Linked DNA regions of Skermanella sp. TT6. The protein of the gene in region 2 interacts with the protein of the main gene of each other region in a pairwise test. Links are inferred from orthologs where the notes say so. Each region holds a gene or a part of one and is shown on either strand. Other genes may lie near its edges.

Evidence for each region. The genes of interacting proteins can lie anywhere in the genome.
Region 1: the proteins of IGS68_RS06885 (region 2) and mtgA interact in binary tests that used the Escherichia coli proteins (3 or more experiments, as listed by UniProt). The link is inferred for Skermanella sp. TT6 from one-to-one orthologs.

Annotation. Positions count from the first base shown.
Region 1 is NZ_CP067420.1:2,133,071-2,136,769, forward strand. The notes cover bases 761-3,699. They hold mtgA (monofunctional biosynthetic peptidoglycan transglycosylase), read right to left. Parts: upstream 2,616-3,699; coding sequence 1,905-2,615; downstream 761-1,904. Other genes in these bases: IGS68_RS10060 (cytochrome P450), read left to right, coding at 761-1,167; IGS68_RS10065 (ATP-grasp domain-containing protein), read right to left, coding at 1,569-1,838; IGS68_RS10075 (ATP-dependent DNA helicase), read left to right, coding at 2,726-3,699. Also shown: more of IGS68_RS10060, read left to right, coding at 1-760. UniProt on the Escherichia coli protein: Peptidoglycan polymerase that catalyzes glycan chain elongation from lipid-linked precursors. May play a role in peptidoglycan assembly during cell division in collaboration with other cell division proteins.
Region 2 is NZ_CP067420.1:1,480,166-1,484,684, forward strand. What follows is about bases 1,521-4,519. They hold IGS68_RS06885 (peptidoglycan D,D-transpeptidase FtsI family protein), read right to left. Parts: upstream 3,895-4,519; coding sequence 2,146-3,894; downstream 1,521-2,145. Other genes in these bases: IGS68_RS06880 (UDP-N-acetylmuramoyl-L-alanyl-D-glutamate--2,6-diaminopimelate ligase), read right to left, coding at 1,521-2,159; ftsL (cell division protein FtsL), read right to left, coding at 3,891-4,307; rsmH (16S rRNA (cytosine(1402)-N(4))-methyltransferase RsmH), read right to left, coding at 4,304-4,519. In the rest of the region: IGS68_RS06875 (UDP-N-acetylmuramoylalanyl-D-glutamyl-2,6-diaminopimelate--D-alanyl-D-alanine ligase), read right to left, coding at 1-690; more of IGS68_RS06880, read right to left, coding at 690-1,520. UniProt on the Escherichia coli protein: Essential cell division protein that catalyzes cross-linking of the peptidoglycan cell wall at the division septum. Required for localization of FtsN.

The DNA.
Region 1 (3,699 bases), 650 kb from region 2 along the record:
GCGAATTACCGGCGGACACCGGCGTCGATCCGCATCATCCGCCCGCTCGTGGGGGACGGCCTGTTCCTCAGCGAGGGCCAGCGCTGGCGCCACCAGCGGCAGACCCTGGCGCCGGCCTTCACACCGCGCGCGATCCCGGTGCTCGCCCGCCACATCGCCGACGCGACCCGGGAGGCGCTCGCCGGCGTCGCGGCCCGCGCCGAGGATGGCCCTGTCGAACTGGTCTCGTTCTGCCAGCACCTGGCGCTCGATATCGCCGGCCGCTCGATGTTCTCGGTGGAGATGTCGGCCCACGGTGCCGAGATGCGCCGGCTCATCGCGCATTACGCGGAGCGGCTGGGACGGCCCTACCTGCTCGATTTCCTGCTTCCGGCCTCGGTTCCCAATCTGCACGACCTCGCCCGGAGGCGCTTCCAGGCCGAATGGATGGGGCTGATCGAAACCATCATGGCGGAGCGGTCTCGGGGCGCCGCCCGCTCCGCCGACACGCCCCGCGACCTGTTCGACCTCCTGCGCGCCGCCCGCGATCCCGAGACCGGCGCCGGGATCCCGGCCGAAGAACTGCGCGACCAGGTCGCCACGATGATCGTAGCCGGCCATGAGACGACGGCGCTCGCGATCTTCTGGTCGCTGTACCTGCTGGCGCTTGCGCCGGACATCCAGGAGGGCGTCGCCAGCGAGGCGGCGGGCCTCGACCTTTCCCGCGACGGGGCCGCCCTGGCGCTGCCCGTCCTCGTTCTGACCAGGGCCGTCGTCCAGGAGGCGCTCCGCCTCTACCCCCCGGCATTCATCCTCGTCAGGGAGGCGATCGGCGAGGATCTCGTGGGCGGCGTGCCGGTGCGCCCCCGGGACCTTGTCATGGTGGCTCCGTGGGTCCTCCACCGGCATCGCAAGTTGTGGCGGGATCCGGACGTCTTCGACCCGGCCCGTTTCCTGCCCGACGCCGCTCCTCCCGACCGGTTCGCCTATCTCCCGTTCGGCCTGGGACCCCGCGTCTGCATCGGCGCGCAGTTCGCCCTGACCGAGGCCGTCCTGGTCGTCGCAGCCATGGCGTCGGCCTTCAGGATCGGATTGCCCGATCACCATCCCCCCGTCCTGCCGACCGCCGTCATCACGACCCAGCCGGATCGTGCGGCCCGGTTCGATCTGGTCCGGCGGACCGGTTAGGCGACGCGGAACGTCATGGATCCGCGACCCGGTCGCTCGGAGGCCGCCTCAGGAAGGCGCCGGCCACCGGTTGCTCGACCTGGAGCCATTCGGGCCGCCGGTGAGCAGCATAGCACAACATCGCTATCAGACGGTCGGCGGCTTCTTCGGGCGTCAATTTTCGATTGTGTTTCAGGAGTATCTCCAGGGCGGCCCGATACCCGGCGTCGGGATGGGGCCGCATGCTCTTCGCACGGGCATAGGCGCAAACCACGGCGCGAATGAGGTCCTCGGAAGCCGAACGCTCCATTGGGTCCACCCGGTGGTGACAGGGGACCGAGTTTGTCTCGAATGCCCGCTGTCCCGGAAGAGTCCGATGGTACGTTATCCCGAGGAGGGTGCCGGCTTCCGCGCCGCCGGCGCTACTTCGCCGAGTCCCGGCTGATGATCTTGTTGAAGTTGCTCTTCTGCTCGAACACCATGGCCAGCTTGTGGTCCTCGAACTGCTTGAAGAACTCCTCCCAGGAGATTTCCTCCAGGCTGTCGTTCTTCGAATTGGGAGCATCCGGGAACTCGATCCGGATGATCCCGACGCCGCCCTGGCCGTGGGTCGATTTCACCACCGCCGGCTTGCCGCCGTGCTGCTCGGCCCACTTGCGGATCTTGTCGTGGTCGGTCGTCGTTTCCGACATGCGTCGGTCCCTTTCCTTGATGGATCTCCCATGTCAACAGAAGGAGCGCGGAAGGGTTTCCCCCGGTCAGCCGATGCAATCGTCCAGCCCGTCGCGTTCCACGATCGCCATGCGCTGCTGGATCACGTTGGCCCGACCGGCGATGTAGCGGGTCGGCTTGGCGGGCGACCAGCGCAGCGGATTGGGCAGCACCGCCGCCATGAGCGCGGCCTCCCGGCGGGTCAGGGCCGATGCCGGCTTGCCGAAATAGGCGCGGGATGCGGCCTCGGCGCCGTAGATGCCGTCGCCCCATTCGATGATGTTCAGGTAGACCTCCATGATCCGCGATTTCGGCCAGACCAGCTCGATCCACAGCGTGAACCAGGCCTCCAGCCCCTTCCGCAGGTAGGTCCGGTCCTGCCAGAGATAGGCGTTCTTGGCGGTCTGCATGGTGATCGTGCTGCCGCCCCGCAGCGACCGGCCGGCCAGGTTTCCCTGCCAAGCCTGGCGCAGCGAGGCCCAATCGAAGCCGGCATGGCTGCAGAACAGGCTGTCCTCGGACGCGATCACCGCCCGGGGCAGGGCGTCGGACAGGCTTTCGAGGCCGACCCAGTCCTTCTCGATCCCGGCACCGTCGATCGCCCGGATCAGCATCAGCGGCGTGCCGGGCGGCGGCACCACCCGGTACAGCGCGACCCATCCGACCGTGACCGCGGCGACGCCCAGCCCGATCGCCAGCATGGCCGGAAGGATACGCCGCCGGGGCAGGGCGGTGGAAACTCGCTGGATGACGGACATGGGACCTGCGGCCTGGGGACGGGCGGCCATCATAACCACCCTGAAGGGGGAGGCAACCTCGGCCTGTTCCGCTCGCGCCGCGGCGTCCGGGCTTCTATACTGCGGCCGTGATGGACATGGTTCAATCCCCCGCGCCGCCGCGGCGCCTGCTGTTGCCCGACGTGCCCGCGCTGGTCGCCGGGGCGCGGCGGGCCGTCTGGCTGACCGCCGACGGCGAGATCGACACCATCGACCTGGACGAAGCCCGGCGCCGGCTCCAGCGGGAGACGCTGCTGGTCTGCCACGCCCGGGCGCTGGGCCGCCGGCTGAACGCCGACCGCTTCGCGGCGCTCGACCTGCTGGAACTGTTCGCCTTCGTCCATCCCGCCCGCTTCGTCGTCCCGACCCCGCGCGGCCTCGCCGAGGCGCTCGGCCTGCCCAGGCCCGACGGCGCGGAGGACGACGCCCTGACCCTGATCCGCGCCACCCGCCAGCTCCTGACCGACCTGACCGATCCCGACCGGGAGGAGAAGTCCGACCCGGTGGCCATCGCCTGGTACATGGGCGCGGGCGCGCAGGGCTACGCCTGGGGCTGGGCACCCTTCGTGCTGTCGGCGCTCGGCGCCCCCAACGGCCCGCCGGGCCGCCGCGCGCTCGGCGCTTTCCAGGTCTGGAAGCGCCTGCCGGAATGGGAGGAGGGGGCTCCAGAGCCGCCGCCCGGCCAGATCGCCGTCCATGCGAACGACGCGCGCCGCCGCCTCGCCGACCTGCTCCAGGCCGGCATCCGCGGCAAGGCGGCCGAGCCGCGCCCGCAGCAGTCCGACTATGCCAGCGCGGTCAGCACCGCCTTCACCCCGCGCAACTATCCCGGGACGCCGAACCTCGTCCTGGCCGAGGCCGGCACGGGCGTCGGCAAGACCCTGGGCTATCTGGCGCCCGCCAGCCTGTGGGCGGAGATCAACCGCGGCCCCGTGTGGATCTCCACCTACACCCGGAACCTCCAGCACCAGATCGACGGCGAGCTGGACCGGCTCCACCGCGACCCGGACGTGAAGGCGCGCAAGGTCGTGTTGCGCAAGGGCCGGGAGAATTACCTGTGCCTGCT
Region 2 (4,519 bases):
GCGGTTCAACACCACGGCGCCGTTTGGCGCCATGCCTTCGAAGATCTCCGCCTTGGCGTCGGCGATCGCCTCGACCGACGGGAAATGCTCCAGGTGGACCGCCTCGACGGTCGTGATCACCGAGACGTCGGGGCGGACCTGGCGGGACAGCGGGCCGATCTCGCCGGCATGGTTCATGCCCAGCTCGAACACGGCGTAGGTGCAGTCCGGCGGCATGCGCGCCAGGCTCAGCGGCACGCCCCAATGGTTGTTCAGGCTTCCCGCCGTGGCGAAGGTGGGCGCCAGCGCGGACAGGCAGGTTCCCAGCGCCTCCTTGGTGCTGGTCTTGCCGACCGACCCGGTCACCGCGACGATCTTGGCGCCGGTGCGCAACCGCGCCACCGAGCCCAGGTCCTGGAGGGCGGCGAAGGTGTCCTCGACCATGACCAGCGGGGCGTCCGGCCCGACGCCGTCCGGCCGGTGCGACACCAGGGCGGCGGCCGCGCCGGCGGCCAGCGCCTGCGCCACGTATCCGTGGCCGTCGAAGTTCGGACCCTTCAGAGCGATGAAAAGATCGCCCGGCTGGATCGTGCGGCTGTCGATCGACACGCCGGTCGCCTGCCAGTCCAGGGCGTCGGCGGAGCCGTGCAGGGTGCCGTTGGTCGCCGCGGCGACGTCGCCGGCGGTCCAGAGAACGGGGGGGCGTGCCATCAGACCAGGGCCTCCCGCAGGGCGGCGCGCGCCTCGTCGGCGTCGTCGAACGGCCGTACCACGGTGCCGACGGTCTGGCCCTGCTCGTGGCCCTTGCCGGCGATCACCAGCACGTCCCCCTCGGCCAGGTCCCCGACGGCGGCGCGGATCGCCGCGGCGCGGTCGCCGATCTCCTCGGCGTCCGGGCAGCCGGCCATGACCTCGCGCCGGATCGCCTCCGCCGCCTCGGTCCTGGGGTTGTCGTCGGTCACGATGACCCGATCGGCCAGCCGGTCCGCCAGCTCGCCCATGACCGGCCGCTTGCCCCGGTCACGGTCGCCGCCGCAGCCGAACACCACCACCAGCCGCTTCGCCGCGTGGGGACGCAAGGCCCGCAGGACCGTCTCCAGCGCGTCGGGCGTGTGGGCATAGTCCACGTAGATCGGGGCGCCCGAGGGGTGGTGGGCGACCAGTTCCAGCCGGCCGCGGACGCCGCCCAGCCGCTCCAGCGCCGCCGCCGCCTCGTCCGGGTCGGTGCCCGTGCCGATCGCCATGCCCAGCGCGCACAGCGCGTTCATGCACTGGAAGCGCCCCGCCAGCGGCAGGTCGATGTCGTGGTCCCGGCCGAGCACGGTCAGCTTCAGCCGCTGTCCGTGGGGCAGGGGGATCAGGTCGCGCAAGACAAGCTCCTTCGCCTGTGTGCCATAGCCGATCAGGCGATGACCACGCCGCGAACACAGCTCTGACAGATGGGTGAACTCGGGCGCGTCCGCGTTCAGCACCGCCGTCCCGCCGGGGGGCAGGACGCGGTCGAACAGCATCGACTTGGCCGCGAGGTAAGCCTCCATACTGCCGTGGTAATCCAGGTGGTCGCGTGACAAATTTGTGAAACCTGCGGTTTCGATCGCCACGCCGTCCAGGCGGTGCTGGTCGAGACCGTGGCTCGACGCCTCCATGGCGAGATGGTCGATCCCGACATCGGCAAGCTCGGCGAGCGCCTGGTGCAGAGACACGGTGTCCGGCGTGGTCAGCGAGCCGTAGCGCTCCATCCCCGGCGCCGTGATGCCCAGGGTGCCCAGGCTTGCCGCCCGGTGGCCGAGCAGGGACCAGAGCTGGCGGGCGAACTGCACGGTGGAGGTCTTGCCGTTGGTGCCGGTCACCGCCGCGACGTGGGCCGGCTGCCGCCCGTAGAAGCGGGCCGCCATCAGCGCCAGCCGGCGCCGGGGGTTCTCGTCCTCGATCACGGCGACGCCGTCGGGCGCCCCGTCCGGCAGCACCGTGCCGGCCGGTCCCAGCACCGCCACCGCGCCGCGCGCCACCGCGTCGGCCACGAAGGCCCGCCCGTCGGCCTTGCTTCCCGGCAGCGCCGCGAACAGGAAACCCGGCTTGACCGCGCGCGAATCGCTCGTCAGGCCCGCGATCAGGGGATCGCGGGCCTGGAGCGGCGCGGCCTGGGTGGTGTCGGAGGAGGCGAGGTCAGTAAGACGCAAGGGTGCTTCCCCGGGGATTGAGATGGATTTCGGTCGCCGTGCGGATGTCGGGCCGGGTCTCGTCGATCGGGCTGATGCCCATCAGGGGACCCATCTGCTGGATGATCCTGCCGGCCAGCGGAGCCGCGACCCAGCCGCCGGTGGCGTAGCCGTAGGTGCGCTTGTTGCCTTTCGGCTCGTCGACCATGGCCATCACGAGATAGCGGGGATCCTGGATCGGAAAGGCACCGATGAACGACGACAACAAGGCCTTCTTCGCATAGCCACGCCCACTGGTCTTCTCCGCGGTGCCCGTCTTGCCGCCGACCACGTAGCCGGGGGCGGCCGCTCCGGTCGCCGTGCCCTGGGTCACGACCAGGCGCATCAGCCGGCGGATTTGGTCCGAGGTTTGTGGCGAAATTACGCGTTCCGCGGGTACCGGATCGCCGGGGTTCCGCCGCAGCAGGGTCGGCGGGTGCAGCAGGCCGCCATTGACCGAGGCGGCGGTGGCCGACGCCATCTGGATCGGGCTGACCGACAGGCCGTGGCCGAAGGAGATCGTCATCGTGCTGGCTTCGCGCCAGGGATTGGGCACCATCGGCGCTCCGACCTCGGGGATCTCGATCGGCGACCGCTTGAGCAGGCCGAGCTTGTCCATCAGCGCGCGCTGGGCCGGCGTGCCGACCTCCATCGCCATCCGGACCGACCCGATGTTGGACGAGTACATGAAGACTTCGGGGACGGTCAGCCAGCGGTTCTTGCCGTGGTAGTCGCTGATCGTGAACCGCCCGACCCGCACCGACTTGGTCGCGTCGAAGCTGTCGCCCATGCGGATCTTGCCCGACTCCAGGGCGAGGGCCGAATTGAAGATCTTGAACGTCGAGCCCATCTCGTACACGCCGAGCGTGTTGCGGTTGAAGCGCGCGTTCTCGTCGCTGGTCGGGGAGTGGGGGTCGAAGTCCGGCAGCGAGACCATCGCCAGGACCTCGCCGGTCTTGACGTCCATGATCATCCCGGCGCCGCCCAGGGCCTGGAACTCGTCCACGGCGTTCTGGAGCTCCCGCTTGACCAGGTGCTGGAGGCGCACGTCGAGAGAGAGCTGGACCGGCTCGCTCGACGACCTCAGGCGGCTGTCGAACGACTGCTCGATCCCCATCAGGCCGTTGTTGTCGACTCCGGTGAAGCCGACGACATGGGCGGTCAGGTTGGCGTTCGGGTAGACCCGTCGCTCCTCGCGCTGGAAGTAGAGGCCGGGGATGCCGAGCCGGTTGACCTCGTAGTGCTCGCGCGGCGACAGGTTCCGCCGGATCCAGACGAACCGCTTGTCGCTCTTCAGCTTGGCCAGGGTGTCCTGGTAATCCAGGTCGGTCAGCACCGAGGTCAGCTTCTGCGTCGCCTCCAGCGGGTTGATCACCAGCTTGGGGTCGGCGTGCAGCGACGCGGTCGCCAGCGAGCTCGCCAGCAGCACGCCGTTGCGGTCCACGATGTCGGCGCGGCTGGCCGGGATGGCATGGGCGGAAGCGGCCTGCGCCAGCCCCGTGTCGCCCCCCTGGCTCATCACGGTGGCGTCGACCAGCTTGACGCCGACCGCGCCGAAGGCGAGCGCGAAGACCGCGACGGTCACCATCAGCCGGCTGCGCGCCTGGTCCAGCGCCTGCGCGGCGCGGCTCCCGGCGCGCCGCTCGGCGGCGCGGGGAGCCGGCGCCGCTTCCGGGCGGTCCGTGTGCCAGTGGCGTGACGCGTGGATGTCGGTCATTGCGTCACCTTGTAGGTGGCGAGCACCACGGAGCCGGCCGGCACGCCGCTGCCGCCCGGCTTGCGCGACGGCATCGGCACCGTCGTCCCGGCGACCAGGGCGGAGCCCGCCGGCGCGTTGGGATCGGCCGGATGCAGCCGCGCCGGGATGGTCTCGACCGACGCGATCATCTGCCCGGCGGCGGTCGGGCCGAGCACCAGGTGCCGGCGCGCCATCTCCTCGATCCGGGTCGGATCGTTCATGTAGCTCCACTCGGCCTTCAGGATTTGGATGGCTTCCTGCTCATGGATGATCGCGCGGTTCAACCCGGCCAGATCCTCCCCGAGCGCCTGAACCCGGTAGCTCGTGTGGAACAATGCCCCGCTCGCCAGGCCCGCCAGACCGAGCCAGATCACCGTGGACTTGCTGATCATGCTGCCTCCTCGAAGGCCGGTGCCTTCGTGCGTTCGGCCGCGCGCAGCCGGGCTGACCGGGCGCGGGGATTGTTGACGAGTTCCGTGTCGCCGGGGGTCACCGGCTTGCGGGAGATCAGGCGGAACGTCGGCGCCGCTTCGGCCGTCCGCTCCACCGGTGCGTGGCGCGACGGGGCCGGGCTGTTGCCCGACCGCCGCCGCAGGAATTCCTT